Regions from separate parts of the Streptomyces sp. NPDC006872 genome, predicted to be linked through region 3. Evidence: riboswitches for the same ligand, from Rfam matches in the RefSeq annotation. Region 3 holds a riboswitch; each other region holds the start of a gene.
What was found. Region 3 has a riboswitch for cyclic di-AMP ahead of ABZ725_RS16335 (transglycosylase family protein). Riboswitches for the same ligand answer to the same signal wherever they lie in the genome.
Positions count from the first base shown of each region.

Region 1: it holds a riboswitch for cyclic di-AMP, as region 3 does, so the genes downstream of both, ABZ725_RS09010 (M23 family metallopeptidase) here and ABZ725_RS16335 (transglycosylase family protein) in region 3, are expected to answer to the same signal.
Region 2: it holds a riboswitch for cyclic di-AMP, as region 3 does, so the genes downstream of both, ABZ725_RS00790 (transglycosylase SLT domain-containing protein) here and ABZ725_RS16335 (transglycosylase family protein) in region 3, are expected to answer to the same signal.

Region 1 is NZ_JBEYIL010000003.1:20,194-27,290, forward strand. Features, by position in the region: gene trmB (tRNA (guanosine(46)-N7)-methyltransferase TrmB) at 1-234, shown strand, start outside; gene ABZ725_RS09000 (PrsW family intramembrane metalloprotease) at 317-1,759, shown strand; gene ABZ725_RS09005 (aldo/keto reductase) at 1,785-2,729, opposite strand; gene ABZ725_RS09010 (M23 family metallopeptidase) at 2,907-3,941, opposite strand; cyclic di-AMP (ydaO/yuaA leader) riboswitch at 3,949-4,117, opposite strand; tRNA gene ABZ725_RS09015 (tRNA-Met) at 4,423-4,496, opposite strand; gene ABZ725_RS09020 (dihydrofolate reductase family protein) at 4,582-5,709, opposite strand; gene ABZ725_RS09025 (MarR family transcriptional regulator) at 5,795-6,310, shown strand; gene ribA (GTP cyclohydrolase II) at 6,518-7,097, shown strand, end outside.
Region 2 is NZ_JBEYIL010000001.1:173,889-180,985, reverse strand. Features, by position in the region: gene ABZ725_RS00800 (DUF2092 domain-containing protein) at 1-378, opposite strand, end outside; gene ABZ725_RS00795 (polyprenyl synthetase family protein) at 632-1,642, opposite strand; cyclic di-AMP (ydaO/yuaA leader) riboswitch at 2,324-2,551, shown strand; gene ABZ725_RS00790 (transglycosylase SLT domain-containing protein) at 2,557-3,039, shown strand; gene ABZ725_RS00785 (HAD family hydrolase) at 3,095-3,919, opposite strand; gene ABZ725_RS00780 (GNAT family N-acetyltransferase) at 4,178-5,242, shown strand; gene ABZ725_RS00775 (glycosyltransferase) at 5,353-6,681, shown strand; gene ABZ725_RS00770 (polysaccharide deacetylase family protein) at 6,966-7,097, shown strand, end outside.
Region 3 is NZ_JBEYIL010000005.1:96,436-103,532, reverse strand. Features, by position in the region: gene ABZ725_RS16345 (cytochrome P450) at 132-1,421, shown strand; gene ABZ725_RS16340 (transglycosylase family protein) at 1,611-2,690, shown strand; cyclic di-AMP (ydaO/yuaA leader) riboswitch at 2,897-3,066, shown strand; gene ABZ725_RS16335 (transglycosylase family protein) at 3,070-3,768, shown strand; gene eno (phosphopyruvate hydratase) at 4,209-5,495, shown strand; gene ABZ725_RS16325 (septum formation initiator family protein) at 5,614-6,090, shown strand; gene ABZ725_RS16320 (DUF501 domain-containing protein) at 6,135-6,659, shown strand; gene ABZ725_RS16315 (Ppx/GppA phosphatase family protein) at 6,798-7,097, shown strand, end outside.

The DNA of each region.
Region 1 (7,097 bases), on a different contig from region 3:
ACGGACTGGGAGCCGTACGCGGAGCAGATGCTGGAGGTGCTCACCGCGCACCCCGACTTCGAGAACACCCGGGCCGACGGCGGGTTCGCGCCCCGGCCCGAGTTCCGGCCGCTGACCCGTTTCGAGGGGCAGGGGCTGGACAAGGGTCATGTGGTGAACGATCTGCTCTTCCGGCGCGTACAGCATCGCGTCCCGCAGGGAAGCCCACAGGACGTCCGGCGCGGGGATCACTGACCTACCGACTCCGTCCACCACAGTCCCCTCCCTCGTTAGGGTCGATGCCGTGGCCATCAGTCCCCCGTTCCCGCCCTACCCGCTGCATCCGCCGTATCCCGGCGGGGCGCCCGAGGACGGCGTCCTCCGGCACGCGCACTGGTGGCAGCGCAGATGGGTGCGGTACGGGGCGCTGATCACACTGCTCGCGCTGTCCGGCCTGGTCATCCTGGCGCTGGTGCGCGAACAGACCGGCACGGAGGGCTTCCTGGTCGGGCTCGGGCTCGCCGTGCTGCCGGTGCCGTTGCTCGTCGCCGTGTTCCGGTGGCTCGACCGGGTCGAGCCCGGGCCCTGGCGGAACCTGGTCTTCGCCTTCGCCTGGGGTGCGTGCGCGGCGGCGCTGATAGCCATCGTCGCCAACAGCTTCGCGACGAGATGGATAGCGATGGCGACCGCCGACCCGTCCGGTGCGGACACCCTGGGGGCGACGGTCATAGCGCCGGTCGTGGAGGAGTCCGCCAAGGCCGCGGCCGTCCTGCTCGTCTTCCTCTTCCGCAGGCGGGACTTCACCGGGATCGTCGACGGCGTGGTCATCGCCGGGATCACCGCCACCGGCTTCGCGTTCACCGAGAACATCCTCTATCTCGGCACCGCCTTCGGCACCGACCAGCTCACCGGCGACAGCGGCATCTCCTCCGTCACCGCCGCGACCTTCTTCGTGCGCGTCGTCATGTCGCCGTTCGCGCACCCCCTGTTCACGGTCCTGACCGGCATCGGCTTCGGCATCGCCGCGCTCTCCGGGGACGGTCGGCAACTGCGTCGCGCGCTGCTCCCGCTGGCCGGGCTGCTCCTCGCCATGGGCATGCACGCCCTGTGGAACGGCTCCTCGTCGTTCGGCGAGTTCGGCTTCTTCGCGGTGTACGTGGCGATCATGGTGCCCGCGTTCGGGCTGCTCACCTGGCTGGTGGTGTGGACCCGCCAACGTGAGTTGCGCACCGTGCGCGAGGAACTGCCCGCCTACGCGGCGGCCGGCTGGCTCACCCCGGCCGAGCCGTTCGCGCTCGGCTCGATGCGGGCCCGGCGGCTGGCCCGGGTGTACGCCCGCCGCCACCTGGGCCGGCCGGCGGCGCGGGAGGTGGCGCGGTACGAGGCGTACGCGACGTCCCTCGCGTTCCTGCGGCATCGCGGCCGACGGGGGCGGGCGAACGCCGACTTCGTCGTCCGGGAACGGGAGCTGCTGAACGAGCTGTGGCGCCGCAAGGACGTCGCCCGGCCCGCGCTGGACCACGCGGCCCGGATGACGGCCCCTCCGGTACCCGTACCGATGGCTGCGCCGCCCTGGCCGATGTACGGGGCCTACGGGTCGCACGGGTCGTCGTACGGGTCACACGGGTCACACGGGTCGCACGGGTCGTCGTACGGGTCGTACGGGCACCCCCAGTCGTACGGGTACCCCCAGGGGCACAGCTCCGGGTACCCGGCAGGGCAGGCCTACGGGTATCCCGGAGGGCCGTACCCCGCCCCCAACCCCTACCCCTACCAATAGCGGTAGCCGTGAGCCCCTGGGTGAGTCAGGCCGAGGCCTGCGTAAGGCTCGTGATCTCCGCCTCTGTCAGCTCCAGCTCCGCCACCCCCAGCAGTGCCGGAAGCTGCTCGACCGTCCGCGCGGACGCGATCGGCGCGGCCACGGTCGGCTGTGCGGCGAGCCACGCCAGGGCGACCGTGGCGACCTGAGTGTCGTGGGCCTGCGCGATCTCGTCCAGGGCGACGAGGACCCGTCGGCCCCGCTCCGTGTCGAGGTGCTGAGCGGCTCTGGGGGCGCGGGCGCTGTCCACCGTCGTACCGGGCCGGTACTTGCCGGTGAGGAAGCCGGACGCCAGCGCGAAGTACGGGACGGCGGCGAGGCCGAAGCGGGCGGCGAGGTCCTGGAGGCCGCCCTCGTAGGTGTCGCGCGAGACCAGGTTGTAGTGGGGCTGGAGGGCGACGTACCGGGCCAGGCCCTCGCGGTCGGAGAACTCCACGGACTCCTGGAGGCGCTCGGGCGAGATGTTGGAGGCGGCGATGTGCCGCACCTTCCCCGCCTTCACCAGTTCGTCGAGCGCGCCGACGATCTCCTCGACGGGCACCTCGGTCTTGTCGAAGTGCGTGAAGTAGAGGTCGATGTGGTCGGTGTCCAGGCGGCGGAGGGAGGCGTCGGCGGCGGCCTTGATGTTCGCGGCGGACAGGCCCGGGAACTCGGGGTGCTGGCTGACCTTGGTGGCGATCACGACGTCGTCGCGGTTGCCGCGGGCCTTGACCCACCGGCCGATGATCGTCTCGGACTCGCCCCCGCTGTTGCCCTCGATCCACGCCGAGTAGGAGTCGGCGGTGTCGAGGAAGTTGCCGCCCGCGGCGGCGTAGGCGTCGAGTACGGCGAAAGCGGCGGGCTCGTCGACGGTCCAGCCGAAGACGTTGCCGCCGAGGGCGAGCGGGAAGACCTCGAGGTCGGAGGAGCCGAGTTTGCGAAGAGAAGTCATGCTTCGTCAACGGGTGCCGACCGCGCGCCGATTCCATGCGCAACACGAAGAACACATGAACGCCCTGCAGCCCTGACGTCGGGGGTGGCCGTCAGGGCTGCAGGGAGTCGATCAAAAGCCGATCGGGGGCCGAGCAGAGGCAAGCAGAAATCGATCAGGGGTTCCCGGAGGGAGACCTCAGGGGTTGAGGCCCTTGCTGCGCAGCCAGGCCGCCGGGTCGATGCCCTCGGAGCTGCCGCCGGGGTGGACCTCGAGGTGGAGGTGGGCCCCGGTGACGTTGCCGGTGGCGCCCACGCGGCCGATCACGTCACCGGTGCCGACCTTCTGGCCGACACTGACGCTGATCGACGACTGGTGGGCGAACCAGACCTCGGTGCCGTCGTCCAGCGTGAGGATGGTGCGGTAGCCGTAGGAACCGGCCCAGCCCGCCTCGGTGATGGTGCCGCTGTGGACGGCCTTGATGAGCGTGCCGGTCGGCGCGGCGAAGTCGAGACCCGTGTGGTAGCCGGAGGACCAGAGGGATCCGGCCTGACCGAAGGTCGAGGTGATGGTGTACGAGGAGGTCGGCAGCGTGTACTGCGTGGCCAGCTCGGCCAGGCGCGCGGCCTCGGCCTTCTTGGCGGCCTCGTCGGCGGCCTTCTTCTTCGCGGCGGCGGCCTTGGCCTCCGCCTCCTTCTCGGCCTTGGCGACGGCGTCGGCCTGGGCCTTGGCCGCGGCGGCCGCGGCGGCTGCCTGGGCCTTGGTCTCGAGCTGGGTCTGCTGCGACTCGGCCTGCGCCATGATCCGGCTGCGCAGGGCCTCGCCGGCGTCGGTGGCGCTCTGGCCGGTCTCCTCGGCGGCCTCGGAGCCGAAGCCGGCCAGGGCGGGCGCGGCGTCCTGGGCGGGCTCGTCGTCGGAGATGAGGGAGCCCACGTTGGGCAGGTCCGGCATGGAGATGGAGACCGGGGCCTTGCCGGTGTTGGCGCTGGCCATGCCGCCCGCGCTGACGGCGGCTATGACGCCGACGCCGAGGACGGTGGAGCTGCGGGCGAACCCGCCGCCGCGCTGCTTGGCGACACGGTGCTTGCCGCGTACCGGACGAATGGAATCCGCGGTGGGGTTCCACTCCTCCCAGGGGCCCTCGTCGGTGCGGACGCTGCCGTAGGCCAAGGTCTCTGCGGACCGCTGGCTCGGCACGAACGGGGCTTCTGGGACAGGCCGGTTGGACGCCACGCGGGCGTACTCCTTTCCTTCCGTCGCCTACCGGGTTAGCTGACGGGTTCGGAGCGGGAAGGTCTCCTACGCGCGTAAACCGGTCGTGGACTCTGCGAGTTCACGGCGGCTTCCGCGAGATTCACCCCAAGGTGGTGGTTCCCCGGTTCCCTTGCGGGATTCGGCAGTGCGCACGGAGCCGACTCTTGTGTCGGCCGGGACGACCGCGCTGCGTTATCGAACGTTAATAGACCCGGGGTCAGGTTTCCAAGCTCTTCCGCTTGATCAACAACATTTCTGGCCTGGACTTTCGACCCATGACCGATGAAAAACGGGCGAGTTGGCCAGACTCAGCGATCACACAGGTATTGACAGGATGTCAGCCGCTACGCGGAGGGGGATCACTCGCTCACCTGCAGTGACGGCGGACGGCGCACCGAGAGAACGGGGAAAACACCGAGGGCCGAAATCCATGTTCTGGATTCCGGCCCTCGGCCTTCAGTAGCGGGGACAGGATTTGAACCTGCGACCTCTGGGTTATGAGCCCAGCGAGCTACCGAGCTGCTCCACCCCGCGCCGCTGAACACAACTGTACGCCATCTGCGGGGCTGCAATCACCACGGTTGAGCAGGGGGCCAGAGGAGGCGGTCAGAGGAGGCGGTCAGAGGAGGTGGCGGTTCGGGGCCTTCGCCCGCTCCTCGTACTCCGGGAGCACAAGGACGTCGACGCCCTCGGCCGTCAGCAGACCGGTTCCGTCCGCCTCCGTCACGAAGGTGTCCGGCTCACGCCAGGCCGTGACCACCCGGCGCACCCCCGCGTCGAGAATGAGGCGGGCACAGGGCGCCGGGCGCGAGGATCGGCGGGCGCACGGTTCCAGGCTGCTGTAGACGGTGGCCGTGGGCAGTCGGGGATCGGCGGGGTCGAGCTTGGCGAGGGCCGCCTCCTCGGCGTGCACGACCGGGTCGCCGGCCTCGCGGGAGTGGCCGCGCGCGAGTTCCGTGCCGTCGGCGGCGACGATCACCGCGCCGACGCTGAACGCGGTCCGCGACGGCGGGCACTGCGCCGCGAGCTCGCAGGCGAGGGCCAGCCAGTGCCGGTCGGCGGCGGCGGGCAGCGGTCCGACGCCGGGGGCGGTGGGCTCGTAGCGGTGCAGGACGACGTCCTCGATGCGCCGCGTCTCCAGCAGGCGCAGGCGGCCGCCCTGGTAGCCGCCCGGCCCGAAGAGGCGGGGCGCGCCCGGGTCGCCCACGAAGAGCGGGGCGAGGACGAGCTGGAGTTCGTCGGCGAGGCCCTGCTGGAGCAGCTGGGTGTGGACGGTTCCGCCGCCCTCGACCATGAGCCGCCGCACACCGCGCACATCGTGCAGGTGTTCGAGGAGGCGGCGCCAGTCCAGTTCGGAGCCGAGCGCCACGACGTCCGCGGCGATGCCGAGCGCGCGGGCCCGCTCGGCGCCCTTCTCCGTCGTGTACACGACCTTCTCGCCGCCCGTGTGCCAGAAGTTCGCGGCCGGGTCGAGGTCGCCGGAGCCGCTGACGGTGACCTTGAGGGGATACTCGGGCAGTCCGGCGGCGACCCGGGCGGCGCGGCGCTCGGGGGAGTTCACGAGGAGCCTCGGGTTGTCGGCGCGGATCGTGCCGGCCCCGATGAGGATGGCGTCCACGGAGGCCCGTACGTCGTCGACGCGGTCGAAGTCGGCGGGGCCGGAGAGGAGCAGGCGCTCGGGCGTGGTGTCGTCCAGGTAGCCGTCGAGGGAGACGGCGGCGGACAGCAGGACGTACGGGTACGGCATCGACGCACTCCCCGGGATGGGTCCGACGGCGGTCCTGACCGGACCGGGCCTTGGTTCAAGTTTGAAACAAACCTACACTGGCGGTATGACGACTCGCTGGCTGTCCCCCGCGGAGCAGCGCGCCTGGCGCGCGTACGTTGCCGGCTACCTCCTGCTGGAGGACGCGATCGACCGGCAGCTCCAGCAGGAGGCCGGCATGCCCCATCTGTACTACTCCATCCTCGCCAACCTCTCCGAGACACCGGAGCGACGGCTGCGGATGACCGACCTCGCGGAGCAGCTGAAGATCACCCGCAGCAGGCTGACGTACGCGGTGACGCGCCTGGAGAAGGACGGGCTGCTGCGGCGCGAAGAGTGCCGCTGGGACAAGCGCGGGACCGTCGCGGCTCTGACGGACGAGGGCATGGCGGCCCTGGAGAGCCTGGCCCCCGGCCATGTCGAGACGGTCCGCTCGGCCCTCTTCGACCGGCTCACCCCTGAGCAGGTGGGACAGCTGGAGGAGATCTTCACGCAGGTCGTGCTGGGGTTCCAGGACGGCGACGAGGCCGCCCCGGAGGAACTGCCGTGGCGCCGCCGCTCATCACCCTGTTCGGGAACCTGACGGCCGAACCGCATGACCGGAACCCGAACCGGAACCCGAACCGGAACCCGATGGCCGCGAGCACATGAGGTACGCGCCACAATCCCGTTGCTTCAAATTTAAAGCATGGGGTAGGGTCGCTCTCGGCACTCTGCTTCAAATCTGAAACAGGTAGACACAGGTGGACGCAGGTGCCCGCACAGACCCCACTCGCACCGGGAGACCCGCATGCCTGACACCCCCGCCGCCGCCACCCCGCGCGCCCGCGTCCGGGTACCGCTGCGCTTCCAGGACGGCTACTCCGTCGACGCCGAACTGGTCACCTTCCACGGCCTGACCGATGGCCAGGAGCACGTCGCCGTCGTCCTCGGCGAGCCGGCGCCCGGCGCCACCCCGCTGGTCCGGCTGCACTCCGAGTGCCTCACCGGCGATGTCTTCGGCTCCGCCCGCTGCGACTGCGGGCCGCAGCTGCGCGAGGCCGTCGAGCGCATAGCCGGGACGGGCGGCGTCCTGCTCTACCTCCGCCAGGAGGGCCGCGGCATCGGCCTCTACAACAAGCTCGACGCGTACGCCCTCCAGGACCAGGGCCTGGACACCTACGAGGCGAACGCGGCGCTCGGTCTGCCCGAGGACGGCCGTGACTACACCGCCGCCGCTCAGATGCTGCGCGCCCTGGGCATCACGAGCCTGGACCTCCTGTCCAACAACCCCGACAAGGCCGACCAGCTGCGCGGCCTCGGCATCGACGTCCAGGACCGTGTCCCGACGGGCGTGTTCACGACCCCGCACAACGTCCGCTACCTGCGCG
Region 2 (7,097 bases), on a different contig from region 3:
GGCGGACGGATCGGCGGACGATCCGTCACCGCCCTGCTGTGCGACGCCGGAGAGCAGACCGCTCTCCAGCCCGCCGAGGTCGGGCAGCCCGAGATCGGTGCTGACCTTCACGGTCCCGGACAGCTGCTGTACGTCCGAGGCGGCGATCTTGTCGAGGAGTTGCTGTGCGGTGATCTTCGGCAGGTCGGGGTCGCCGGAGTCGGCGAGCGCCGGGACCAGCCCGATCGTCGCCGCCGCGACACCGATCACGGTGACCGGGACGACGTACCGCAGTGCCTTGCGCCGCCCGAGGCGCAGCTCGTCGGCGTCCCCACCGGTCGCGTCCCCACCGGTCGCGCCCACGCCGGTCGTGGTGTCGTCGGATGCCTTCGGTGCCATGTGTGCCTTACCTCCGTCGTCGGCGGCGGCTGGTCATCTCGCGCTGAAGTTCCCCACCCCAAGCCGCCATTCTCACCCGAATCGGTGAGGAGTGGTGTTTTCCGTGGTTCCCATCTGACCAAATCCACTCTTCGGAAGCGTCAACCCGGGGACTCAACTCCACGTACACCTCCGGTATGACACAACGCGCCAGGACCACGCCTGTCCCGTAGGGGTTGGCGGGCCGAGACGGGGCGGAGACCGGTGGGTGGGGTCAGCCGGCTCGGTGCACCACGGCGTCGCAGAGTTCCATCAGCGCCGCCTTGGAGTCGCACTCCCGCAACGGCGCCAGCGCGGCCCGCGCGTCCTTCGCGTACCGCACCGTGTCCCGGCGGGCCTGCTCCAGCGCCGGGTGGGCCCGGAGCGCCTCCAGGGCCTCGGCGAGCCGGGCGTCGTCGCTCAGGTCGGAGTCCAGCAGCTCGCACAGGGCGATGTCCTCGGGCAGCGACAACCGCGCCGCCCGCTCCCGCAGCCGCAGCACCGGCAGCGTGGGAACGCCCTCGCGAAGATCCGTCCCGGGCGTCTTTCCCGACTCGCGCGAGTCGGAGGCGATGTCCAGGACGTCGTCCGCCAGCTGGAAGGCGACGCCCAGCCGCTCGCCGTACTGCGTCAGCACGTCGACGACCGTCTCGTCGGCGCCCGACATCATCGCCCCGAAGCGGCAGGCGACCGCCACCAGCGAGCCCGTCTTGCCGCCGAGCACGTCGAGGTAGTGCTCGACCGGGTCGCGCCCGTCCGTCGGCCCGGCCGTCTCCAGGATCTGCCCGGTGACCAGCCGCTCGAACGCCTCCGCCTGCACCCGTACCGCCTCCGGCCCGAGGTCGGCCAGGATGTGGGAGGCGCGCGCGAAGAGGAAGTCACCCGTGAGGACGGCGACGGAGTTCCCCCAACGGGCGTTCGCGCTGGGCACCCCGCGCCGCACGGCGGCCTCGTCCATCACGTCGTCGTGGTACAGCGTGGCCAGATGGGTGAGCTCCACGACCACGGCCGACGGCACGATCCCCGGCGCGTACGGGTCCCCGAACTGCGAGGCGAGCACCACGAGCAGCGGCCGGAACCGCTTCCCGCCCGCCCGTACGAGGTGCTGGGCGGCCTCCGTGATGAACGGAACCTCACTCTTGGTGGCCTCGAGCAAGCCTTCCTCGACAGCCGCCAATCCGGCCTGGACATCGGCTTCCAGAGCCTGGTCCCGCACGCTCAGCCCGAACGGCCCGACGACGGTCACGAGGGGTCTCCTGTCTGCTGGTGTCTACTGGCGGTTACGCGGTTTGTCGATAGGTCGCTGCCATCACTCAAGTCAGCGTATCCGGTCACGTTTCGATCACCGATAGCCCCCACGTCCTGCAGGCTCGAATGGGCCCGCCGAGGAGGCGTCCCGCCGGGCCGGCCGACGCCGGATCCGGCCCGAAATGTTTCTGATCAGCCCATATGAACGAACGCCTATCGAGTTACCAGGTAGTAGTGATCCATACGGTCGAGCGATCCGGGGACGTCCCACGACCGTTTCCCGCCACGCGCGGACAGGCGCGCCGCCCGGCGCCCCGCGCCGCGAGGCCTCCCGCATCGCCGGACCGGCGAAATCCATGAGCGGCAAAATGGACACAAGGGAACACATAGCAGCAAAGTAAGGCTAATTCCAAGCCTGCCTCTTTGCCGTTTCCTTTAACTATGAGTTGGGAATAATGCCCGATTCGCCAGTCTTGTGATTGCTGGTGAGTTGGCTCACTCCCGACGCCATGCCGCCTCCCGCACGTCACTCGCCGTTTCCCCGCGCCCCCCAAGCAAGTTGGGGCTTTGCACCCACAAAGGATCAAGCACCCCATAGGCCACAGACCAAGGTCAATAGGGGTGATCTGTGAATCCGCTACTTGTTCCGGACATGTGCTCTCGCATACGTTCCCGGCCTGTCGGGCGGACGCCGAATCCTGCCGCCGCCCGAAACACCCATCGAGAACCGCACGGCAGGAGCGGGGGAACCAGGTAGGCCGCCGAGCCGAAATTCAGGACGTCTTGGATTTTCAGGATGTTTTGGACACTTCGGTACGGCTTGGGGTGAAGTCGCATCCGTCAGGACGCGGCCGGGCAGCTCCCGCCCGAACCCGACAGCTCACCTCGCAGGCGCCGGAGAGGAACTTCGTCATGTCCGCTGCCGCTCAGCCGCGCCGCACCCGCCGTACCCGTCTCGCCCGCACCATCGCCGTCGCCGCCACCGGCGCGGCCGTGCTCGCCCTCCCGATCATCGGCTCCACCACCGCCTCCGCGGCGACGCCGACCGTCGTCACCGCCTCCAGCCTCGGCTACGCCAACAACCTCGACGGCTGGATCCGCGCCTCGCTCCATGTCATGGCGCAGCACGGCATCCCGGGGACGTACAACGGCATCTACCGCAACGTCATCCGCGAGTCCTCCGGCAACCCCTACGCCATCAATCTCTGGGACTCCAACGCGGCCGCGGGCATCCCGTCCAAGGGGCTGCTCCAGGTCATCGACCCGACCTTCCGCGCCTACCACGTCGCCGGCACGTCGTGGAACTCCTACGACCCGGTCGCCAACATCACCGCCGCCTGCAACTACGCGGCCGCGCGCTACGGCTCGATCGACAACGTGTTCGGCGCGTACTGACAGAACCCCCTACGGGCCCTACGGGACCTACGGGACCTACAAGGAGCTACGAGCCCTACGGGAACATTCGTTCGAGGACGACGGCCACGCCGTCGTCCTCGTTCGACGTCGTCACCTCGTCGGCCACGGCCTTGAGCTCGGGGTGGGCGTTGGCCATGGCGACACCGTGCGCGGCCCAGTCGAACATCGGGATGTCGTTGGGCATGTCCCCGAACGCGACGGTGTCCTCGGGCCGCAGACCCAGGTGCTCGGCGGCCAGGGCCAGGCCCGTCGCCTTGGTGATCCCGCAGGGCTGCAGCTCGACCGTGCCCGGCCCCGACATGGTGACGGTGGCGAGCGAGCCGACCACCGAACGGGCCGTCGCCGCCAGCTCGTCGTCGGACAGGGTGGGATGGCGCAGCAGCACCTTGCTGATCGGCTCGCACCACAGGTCGTCGCGTCGGTCGACGCGCAGAGCGGGCAGTGTCGGGTGCGGCATCCGGTAGCCCGGCTCGATGAGCGTCAGCCCGTCGACGCCGTCCTGGTCGACGGCCGCGTACAGCTGCCCGACCTCCGCCTCGATCTTGCCGAGCGCGGTCTCCGCCAGCTCCCGGTCCAGGGTGACCGACCACAGCAGACGGTCCGCGCCGGCGTCGTACAACTGCGCGCCCTGTCCGCACACCGCGAGCCCCCTGCTGTGCAGGCGGTCGAGGAGCGGCCGGACCCGGGGCGCGGGCCGTCCCGTCACCACCAGGTGGCGTGCGCCGGCGGCCGTCACCCGCGCGAGCGCGTCGAGCGACCGGTCGGAGAAGGTGTCGTCGCCGCGGAGCAGCGTTCCGTCCAGGTCGGTGGCGATCAGGGCGTACGCGGTGCGCGCGGCATATGCGAGGGGTGCGGCCATGATCAGAGAATACGGATCCCGCGCCCCCCGGGTTCGACGCAAACCGAACGACGGCCAGGTCCTGCCCTGTTCTGCCAACTCCCCTTTAAAAGAAACGGCTTTCTGGCGCGTTGCCGGGTAGCGGACGGTTAAAGGCCTCTGCACCGATTGGCAACAACATGGGACGCTACCTACCGCGACGCCCGGGTGGAGCGGTACCGTCCAGGTGTCCAGGGGGGACTTGATCGGGGGGTCAGGTTGAGCAGTGGGCGCATTCGTGTGCTGAGGCCACAGGACCTCGGCCAGGGGGAGAGGGAGCGGTGGCGCGCGCTGCGCGCCGCGTCGACGCTTCCACGAAACCCCTTCATGGAACCGGAGTTCACCGACGCCGTGGGCCTCGTGCGGCAACGCGCACGTGTGGCGGTGGTCTATGAGGGGCGCGAGCCGGTCGGCTTCCTGCCCCACGAGCGGGGCAGGCTCGGCCAGGGCCAGGCTCTCGCGTACGGCGTCTCGGACGCACAGGGCGCGGTGCTGGCCCCGGGCCTCGGACTGAACGCCGCCGAACTGATGCGGGCGTGCTCCCTGACGAGCTTCGCCTTCGACAACCTGGAGGCGGAGCAGGGGCTGTTCCTCCCGCACGCGGCCGAGGAGTACGCCGCCTATGTCATCGACGTCGAAAAGGGTTACGAGACCTACGAGTCCGTACTGCGCGCGCAGTCGCCGAAGTTCCTGAAGACGACCCTAGCCAAGGAGCGCAAGCTCGGCCGGCAGGTCGGGGAGCTGCGGTTCGTGTTCGACGAACGCGACCCGGCCGCGCTGCGCACGCTCATGGCCTGGAAGTCCGCGCAGTACCGCAGGACCGGCCGCCGGGACCGGTTCGCCCAGGAGTGGATCACCCGGCTCGTGGCCGCGCTGGCCGAGACACGCGCACCGGACTGCTCCGGCACGCTGTCCGTCCTCTACGCGGGTGAGCGGCCCATCGCCGCGCACTTCGGACTGCGTTCGTCGACCGTCCTGGCCTGCTGGTTCCCGTCGTACGACCCGGAGTTCGCGAAGTTCTCGCCCGGTCTCGTGCTGCATCTGCGGATGGCCGAGTCGGCCGCCGCGGAGGGCATCGGCCTGCTCGACCTGGGGCGCGGCGCGGCCGAGTACAAGGACTCGCTGAAGACCGGGGAGATACCCGTGTTCGAGGGGGCGTGGACGCGTCCGGGGGTGGGCGCCGCGCTCTACTGGCTCAGCCGTGAACCGTCCCGCCGTGCGCACCACTTCGTGCGCAACCGGCCGCGGCTCGCCGCGACGGCCGCACGGGCCTTGAAGGGCGCGGGCCGGCTGCGCCGGTCATGACGGTCATGGAACTAGGGGGGTTCGTGTTCCGCGCAAGAGGTGTGCCGCACGCGATCGTGCAGCAGGAGATCGTGCAGCAGGAGATACAGAGGTTCCTCGACATCCGGCCGGTGCAGATCGCCGAGCTCGAACTGGGCGAGGGGGGCGTGCTCAGACCCGGCCCGGGCAGCCCGCCCCTCACGCACGGCGAGGTGTTCGTGCTGGTCAGGAGGGGTGGGCGACCGGTCGGAACGCTGCTCGGGCATGTGTCGGAGGGCGCCGACCCGAAGGCCGTCCTCATGGATCTCGCCGCTCGTGAAACAGCCGAGGCCCCGGCGTGGCCCGCAGACCCGCCCGCCCCGACACCGATGTCGACGCCGATACCCACCTCGATGCCGATACCCACGTCGACGCCGACGCCCGTGCCGTCCACCACCGTCGTCGTCGCCACGCGCGAACGCGCCGAGAAGCTCGCCCACGCGCTCGACTCGCTCCTGGCCCAGGACCACCCCGACTTCGAGATCCTCGTCGTCGACAACGCGCCCGTCACCGACTCGACCCGGGACCTGGTCGAACACAAGTACGCCGAGCGGGTGCGGTACGTGACCGAACCGGTGCCCGGTCTCGCCGTCGCGCACAACAAGGGCGTCGAGGCCGCGCACGGCGAGGTGATCGCCTTCACCGACGACGACGTCGTGGCGGACCCGCGCTGGCTCACCGAACTCACCGCGCCCTTCGTCGCCGATCCCGGTCTCGGCTGCACCACCGGCCTGATCCTGCCGGCACGGCTGCGCACCCCTGCCCAGGTCCTCCTGGAGAGCCACGGCGGCTTCGCCAAGGGCTTCACGGCACGCACCTACGACCCGCACGACCCGCCCGCCGACGAGCCGCTGTTCCCCTTCACCGCGGGCCGCTTCGGCTCCGGCGCCAGCATGGCCTTCCGTGCGGAGGTGCTACGGGCGGTCGGCGGCTTCGACCCGGCGACGGGTGCCGGCACGCGCGCGCGTGGCGGCGACGACCTCTACGGGTTCGTCCGTGTCCTGGCCGCGGGCCACCGGCTGCACTACACCCCGCAGGCCCTGGTCTGGCACCACCACCGGGAGACCTGGCGGGACCTGGAGACCCAGGCGTACGGCTACGGCGCCGGCCTCACCGCCTATCTCACGGCGATCCTCGTCAACCGCCCCGGCCTGCTGCCCGCCTTCCTGGCCCGGCTGCCCCGCGGGCTGGCCTACGCCCGAACGCTGACGGCGAGCCGGGAGGCGGAGGGCTCCTCAGGAAAGGCGGAGGGCTCCTCAGGAGATACGGGGGGCGCACCCGGCGGCCACGACGACCGGACGCACGCCTGGCCCGGACGGCTGTCCCGGCTCCAGCGGCGCGGCATGCTCTACGGGCCGGTGGGCTACCTACGGGCCCGGCACGCGCTGCGAGGCGCTGCACGATCGAGCGGTGCGGGCTGATGGCGGGGGCCGCGCACAGAGCCGGTGCGGGCAGCGAGGACGGCGCGGGCCGCGAAGACGGCGGAGTCGGCGGAGTCGGCGCGGGCCGCAAAGGCGACGGGGTCGGCGGAGTCGGCGCGGGCCGCAAAGGCGACGGGGTCGGCGGGGTCGGCGGGGGCCGCAAAGGCGACGGGGTCGGCGGAGTCGGCGCGGGCCGCAAAGGCGACGGGGTCGGCGGAGTCGGCGCGGGCCGCAAAGGCGACGGGGTCGGCAACAGCATCCCCGTGTTCCTGTACCACGCCGTGATGGAGGATCCGCCCGACTGGATCGCCGAGTTCACCGTCAGTCCGAAGCAGTTCGGCGCGCACCTGGACGCCGTCGTCGACAGCGGCCGTACGCCCGTCACGATCAGCGCGCTGGCCGACCACCTCGCGGGG
Region 3 (7,097 bases):
GGGCGTCCCGGTGCGCGCGAGGCGCTCACCGCGAACACCGCGGCAAGGCGCTCACCGCGAACACCGCGGCAAGGCGCTCACCGCGAACACCGCGGCAAGGCGCTCACCGCGAACACCGCTACCGTCGGGGAGTGACCAACCAGCCCCACCCCACGGCCGACGCCCCGCCCGCCCCGGAACTCTTCACCTGGGAGTTCGCCACCGACCCCTACCCCGCCTACGCCTGGCTCCGTGAGCACGCGCCCGTGCACCGGACCGAACTGCCCAGCGGTGTCGAGGCCTGGTTGGTCACGCGTTACGGCGACGCGAAGCAGGCGCTCGCCGACCAGCGGCTCTCCAAGAACCCCGCGCATCACGACGAACCGGCGCACGCCAAGGGCAAGACCGGCATCCCCGGTGAGCGCAAGGCCGAGCTGATGACGCATCTGCTGAACATCGACCCGCCGGACCACACCCGGCTGCGCCGGCTCGTCAGCAAGGCGTTCACACCCCGCCGGGTCGCCGAGTTCGCGCCGCGGGTGCAGGAGTTGACGGATCAGCTCATCGACCGGTTCGCGGCGAACGGCGAGGCCGACCTCATCCACGACTTCGCCTTCCCGCTCCCCATCTACGCCATCTGCGACCTCCTGGGCGTCCCCCGCGAGGACCAGGACGACTTCCGCGACTGGGCCGGGATGATGATCCGGCACGGCGGAGGGCCCCGGGGTGGTGTCGCGCGGTCGGTGAAGAAGATGCGCGGCTACCTGCTGGAGCTGATCCACCGCAAGCGCGCGGAGCTGCCGGCAGAGCCCGCGCCCGGCGAGGACCTCATCTCCGGCCTCATCCGCGCCTCCGACCACGGCGAGCACCTCACCGAGAACGAGGCCGCGGCCATGGCCTTCATCCTCCTGTTCGCGGGCTTCGAGACGACCGTCAACCTCATCGGAAACGGCACCTACGCCCTCCTCACCCACCCCGAGCAGCGCGAACGTCTCCAGCGGTCGCTGACCGAGGACGACGGCGACCGCACCCTCCTGGAGACCGGCGTCGAGGAACTGCTGCGCTACGACGGCCCCGTGGAGCTCGCCACCTGGCGGTTCGCGACCGAGCCGCTCAGCATCGGCGGGCAGGACATCGCGCAGGGCGACCCCGTCCTCGTCGTCCTGGCGGCCGCCGACCGTGATCCGGCCCGCTTCGCCGACCCCGACCGCCTCGACCTGTCCCGCCGTGACAATCAACACCTCGGCTACGGCCACGGCATCCACTACTGCCTGGGCGCCCCGCTGGCCCGACTGGAGGGCCAGACCGCGCTGGCCGCCCTTCTCACCCGGCTGCCCGACCTCCGACTGGCCGTGGACCCGGCCCAGTTGAGATGGCGTGGCGGGCTCATCATGCGGGGGCTGCGGACGCTCCCGGTCGAGTTCACTTCCGTGCGTATCTGATCGGATGTCAGCCGGAGTGTGACCATTCGGCGAAGCAAAGGTGACCGACCCTCAACTCTGTGATCTTCACGTGATCTGCGCGGCATTAACTTGTGACAAGTGATCGTGTGCCGATACGTTCACTCGTCAGCGCGACGCGTCAGTCGCACCCGTCGCGCCGGTCACTGCTGTCCAGAGAAAGGCCCTCGCATGCTCTCCGGGAACGGTCGTCACCGTCGCCCCCGTCAGGCTCCGGCCCTCCTCGTCGCGGCCGGAGTGACCGGGTCCGCCATCGCCATCCCGCTGCTGGCCGCCTCCGGCGCGAGCGCCGCAGACGGCACCGTGTGGGACAAGGTGGCGCAGTGCGAGACCGGCGGCTCGTGGAGCGCCGACAAGGGCGGCGAGTACGGCGGACTGAGCCTCACCCAGAAGCAATGGGAGACGTACGGCGGACTCGACTACGCGACGAGCGCCGACCTGGCCAGCCGCAACCAGCAGATCGCCGTGGCGCAGAAACTGCTCGCCGCCGAGAACGTCGGCGCGTGGGGCACCTGCGGGCTGACCTCCGGGCTCACCCAGGAGAACGGCGCGGTGAACGTGGACACCGGCGTGGCGGACGACTCGTCCGACTCGTCTTCCTCGTCCGGATTGTCCGACCTGCCCAAGGGGCTGGACGGCGACTCCTCGGACTCCTCGGACTCCTCGAGCTCCTCGGACTCTTCGGGCTCGTCGAGCGCCGACGGCAGTTCGACGGGATCGTCCGAGTCGTCCGACTCGTCCGCGGATTCATCCAGTTCGCCTTCGGCGTCCCCTTCGTCACCTTCATCCCCCTCGTCCTCCACCGCGGACGATCCCGCCGGGACCGACGCCTCTCCCTCGGCGACCTCGGAAGCGGACGACTCGGGCAAGTCGGTCCAGGATGCGGGCTCTTGGAGCCTCGTCGACACCGGCTCCCTCGGCTCCGGCAAGCACCGCGGCGCCACCGCCGACGAGAGCGCGACCCCCACGACGAAGAGCGCCACCGGCGCGACCGACACCGCGGCGACCGGTACCGCGGCGGACGGCGTCGCAGCGGACGGCGTCGCGGTGGACGGCACCTCCACCGCCTCCACCGGTCGGCACGCCGCGGTCACCTACGTGGTCCAGGAAGGCGACTCCCTCGCCTCCATCGCCGACTCCCTTGGCATCGACGGTGGATGGCAGGCCCTCTACGCCGAGAACAGGGACCTCATCGGCGCCGACCCGAGCGACATCGTCACCGGTCAGACCCTCGACACAGTGGTCCAATAGGGCAGGAACGCACCGAAAAACGCCGGGAGTTCACGTCATACTTCGCTCCGGAATGTCCGGTTTGGTGAAAGTGTGGGATGAGTCTCAGAAGCCCTGATCGTCTTTGAAATTCCGCGGATCACGTGACTACGGTCAAGGCCGCTCGGCAACCCGAGCCCCGGTCGTCGCAACGCCGAGTCCTGCCAGCGGCTGCCCGGGAACAGTCGTCGCGTCAAGCGCCGTAGGCAGGAGCGGGGGACCCAAGGTAAGTGCCGGGATCGGCGGTTGACGCCGGATCCGGCTTGGGGTGAAGCCACGCCTCCCATGGAGGAGTGGCCGGGCAACTCACACGGCCCGAACCCGACAGCTCACCTCGCAGGCGTCGGTGAGGGGATCCACCATGCTGTTTTCCGGTAAGGGCAAGCACCGCCGTCCGTCCAAGGCCACCCGCGTCGCCGCACTGGCCGGCGTCACCGGCGTCGCCATCGCCGCCCCGCTGATGGCGGCCGGCAACGCCTCCGCCGCCACCGCCGCCGAGTGGGACGCGGTCGCCCAGTGCGAGTCCGGCGGCAACTGGTCCATCAACACCGGCAACGGCTACTACGGCGGGCTGCAGTTCTCCGCCTCCACCTGGGCCGCGTACGGCGGCACGCAGTACGCCGCGCAGGCCAACCAGGCTTCCAAGACGCAGCAGATAGCCGTCGCCGAGAAGGTCCTCGCGGGCCAGGGCAAGGGCGCCTGGCCGGTCTGCGGCACGGGCCTGTCCAGCGCCGCCTACAACGGCAGCAGCGCCGACTCCGCCGGCTCCGGCTCCAGCTCGTCCAGCTCGTCGAACAGCACCAGCACCCGTTCGACCGAGGAGCAGAGCGCCTCCCGCTCGACCGACCGCCCGGCCGCCTCCAAGACGGTCACCACCCCGACCGGCAAGAAGGTCGAGAAGGGCGACGGCGAGTACAAGGTCGTCAAGGGCGACACCCTCAGCTCCATCGCCGAGAAGCACAAGGTCGCCGGCGGCTGGCAGAAGCTGTTCGAGCTGAACAAGGACATCGTCGACGACGCCGACCTCATCTACCCGGGCCAGCAGCTGCACCTGAAGTGAGCTGCGGCTCCTCGAGCAGTGAAGTGACATCCGGCTCTCAGGAAAGTCACAGCGCCCTCCTGGGTGAGGTCCGCACACTGAAGACCTCGTGAGGGTCACCCCCCGTCCCCACGGGCCCCCCGCTCCGGTGCGTGTTCCCCCGTACGCACCGGGGCGGGGTTTCTCTTTGCCTGTTCTCTTCGCCGGCTGTTTCCTTCGCCTGTTTCCTTCGCCTGTTTCCTTTGCCTGTTTCCTTTGCCGGTTGGCAACTTCCTGTTGGTCTTTGGCGACCGCGCCCTTTGTTCCGTGTGTGAACAATGGGTACGGTCAGTTTGTCCACGGGACGGTCGGTCGGCTGCCGACGCCCCGAAGGCGGTTAGGCTCTAGTCGCAAGGCTCGGCGCGGGCCCGTCACGGCCCACCCACCGCCCCGCACAACCAGCGTCACATCCCAAGAAGGAGATGCTCGTGCCGTCCATCGACGTCGTCGTAGCCCGGGAAATCCTGGACTCCCGAGGCAACCCCACGGTCGAGGTCGAGGTCGGCCTCGACGACGGCAGCACGGGTCGTGCCGCCGTTCCGTCCGGCGCCTCCACCGGTGCCTTCGAGGCCATCGAGCTCCGCGACGGTGACCCGAACCGCTACCACGGCAAGGGTGTCGAGAAGGCCGTCCTCGCCGTCATCGAGCAGATCGGCCCGGAGCTCGTCGGCTACGACGCCACCGAGCAGCGCCTGATCGACCAGGCCATGTTCGACCTGGACGCCACCGACAACAAGGGCTCCCTCGGCGCCAACGCCATCCTCGGCGTCTCGCTCGCCGTGGCCCACGCCGCCTCCGAGGCCAGCGACCTGCCGCTGTTCCGCTACCTGGGCGGCCCCAACGCGCACCTGCTGCCGGTGCCGATGATGAACATCCTGAACGGCGGCTCGCACGCCGACTCCAACGTGGACATCCAGGAGTTCATGATCGCCCCGATCGGCGCGGAGTCCTTCTCCGAGGCCCTGCGCTGGGGCGCCGAGGTCTACCACACCCTCAAGAAGGTGCTGAAGACCAAGGGCCTGTCCACCGGCCTCGGCGACGAGGGCGGCTTCGCCCCGAACCTGGAGTCCAACCGCGCCGCCCTCGACCTCATCGTCGAGGCCATCAAGCAGGCCGGTTACATCCCCGGCGAGCAGATCGCGCTCGCGCTCGACGTCGCCGCGTCCGAGTTCTACAAGGACGGCAAGTACGAGTTCGAGGGCAAGTCCCGCTCGGCCGCCGAGATGACCGAGTACTACGAGGAGCTCGTCTCCGCGTATCCGCTCGTCTCCATCGAGGACCCGCTGTACGAGGACGACTGGGCCGGCTGGAACGTCATCACCGAGCGGCTGGGCGACAAGGTCCAGATCGTCGGCGACGACCTCTTCGTCACCAACCCCGAGCGCCTGGCCCGCGGCATCGAGGAGGGCTCCGCGAACGCCCTGCTCGTCAAGGTGAACCAGATCGGCTCGCTGACCGAGACCCTGGACGCCGTCGAGCTCGCCCAGCGCAACGGCTTCAAGTGCATGATGTCCCACCGCTCCGGCGAGACCGAGGACGTCACCATCGCCGACCTCGCCGTCGCCGTGAACTGCGGTCAGATCAAGACCGGCGCCCCGGCCCGCTCGGACCGCGTCGCCAAGTACAACCAGCTGCTGCGCATCGAGGAGATCCTCGACGACGCGGCGGTGTACGCCGGTCGCAGCGCGTTCCCGCGCTTCAAGGGCTGAGCTTCAAGGGCTGAGCACCGTAGCGGCTTAGGCAGCGTCGTACGTACGTCCCCGTACCCGGTCCCGTACCGTGTGCGGGGACGTACGCACGTGTGAGAGCGGGAGGCGGGGAAGACCCATGGCCGTGAAGGACCGGGACCGTTTCTCCACCGCGACCAGGATCAAGCTGCTCGGCGAGCAGACCGCGGCCCGGGTCTACCGCTCCCAGACCAAGCGCCAGGCCCGCCGCTCCCGCCTCACCGGCCGCGCGGCCCTGCTGGCGCTCGTCCTGTGCACACTGATCGTGGCCCTGGCCTACCCGATGCGCCAGTACGTCTCCCAGCGCGCCGACATCGCCGACCTGGAACGCGAGAAGCAGCAGGCCAGCGAGCGCGTCGAGCAGCTGCGCGACCTCAAGGCACGCTGGCAGGACGACGCGTACGCCGAGCAGCAGATCCGGCAGCGGCTGCACTACGTCCTGCCCGGGGAGACCGGTTACGTCGTGATCGACCCGGACGCGGCCAAACAGTCGCGCGCCGACCTCGGGGCGGCCGACCGCCCCTGGTACTCGAACGTCTGGGACGGCGTCGACAAGTCGGACGCCGCCTCCCAGTGACACCAGTGACAGCATTGAACTGACAGAGAGATTTTCGTACCGGCATGGAAACTGCCCCGCCGACCACCCCGCGCACCGAGCCCACCGACGCGGACGTCGAGGCCTTCAAGCAGCAGCTCGGACGCCCGCCGCGCGGCCTGCGCGCGATCGCGCACCGCTGCCCGTGCGGACAGCCGGACGTCGTCGAGACCGCGCCGCGCCTGCCCGACGGCACGCCCTTCCCGACGCTGTACTACCTGACGTGCCCGAAGGCCAACTCGGCGATCGGCACGCTGGAGGCCAACGGCGTGATGAAGGAGATGACGGACCGGCTGACGACCGACCCGGAGCTCGCCGCCTCCTACCGTGCCGCGCACGAGGACTACATCCGGCGTCGGGACGAGATCGAGGAGCTGAAGAACTTCCCCAGCGCGGGCGGCATGCCGGACCGGGTGAAGTGCCTGCATGTGCTGGTGGCGCACTCGCTGGCCGCCGGGCCGGGCGTGAACCCGCTCGGCGACGAGGCGCTGGCGATGCTGCCGGAGTGGTGGCGCAAGGGCGCCTGCGTGACGCTCGCCGCTGAGCAGTGACCGTCTCTTACCGTCCCGTCTCTGGGGGCTGCCGCCCCCAGACCCCCGCTTCGGCCTGAACGGCCTCGTCCTCAAACGCCGGACGGGCTGAAAGATGCCGACCGGCGCTGACACGTTCCGCAATTTCGGAGGACCCCCATGACCCGCGTCGCCGCGATCGACTGCGGTACGAACTCCATCCGTCTCCTCGTCGCCGACGTCGACCCGGAGACCGGCGAGCTCGTCGACCTGGACCGGCGCATGATCATCGTCCGGCTCGGTCAGGGGGTGGACCGCACCGGGCGGCTCGCTCCCGAGGCGCTGGAGCGGACCTTCGCGGCCTGCCGGGAGTACGCGGCCGTCATCAAGGAGCTCGGCGCGGAGCGGCTGCGCTTCGTCGCCACCTCCGCCTCCCGGGACGCGGAGAACCGCGACGACTTCGTGCGCGGGGTGCTCGAC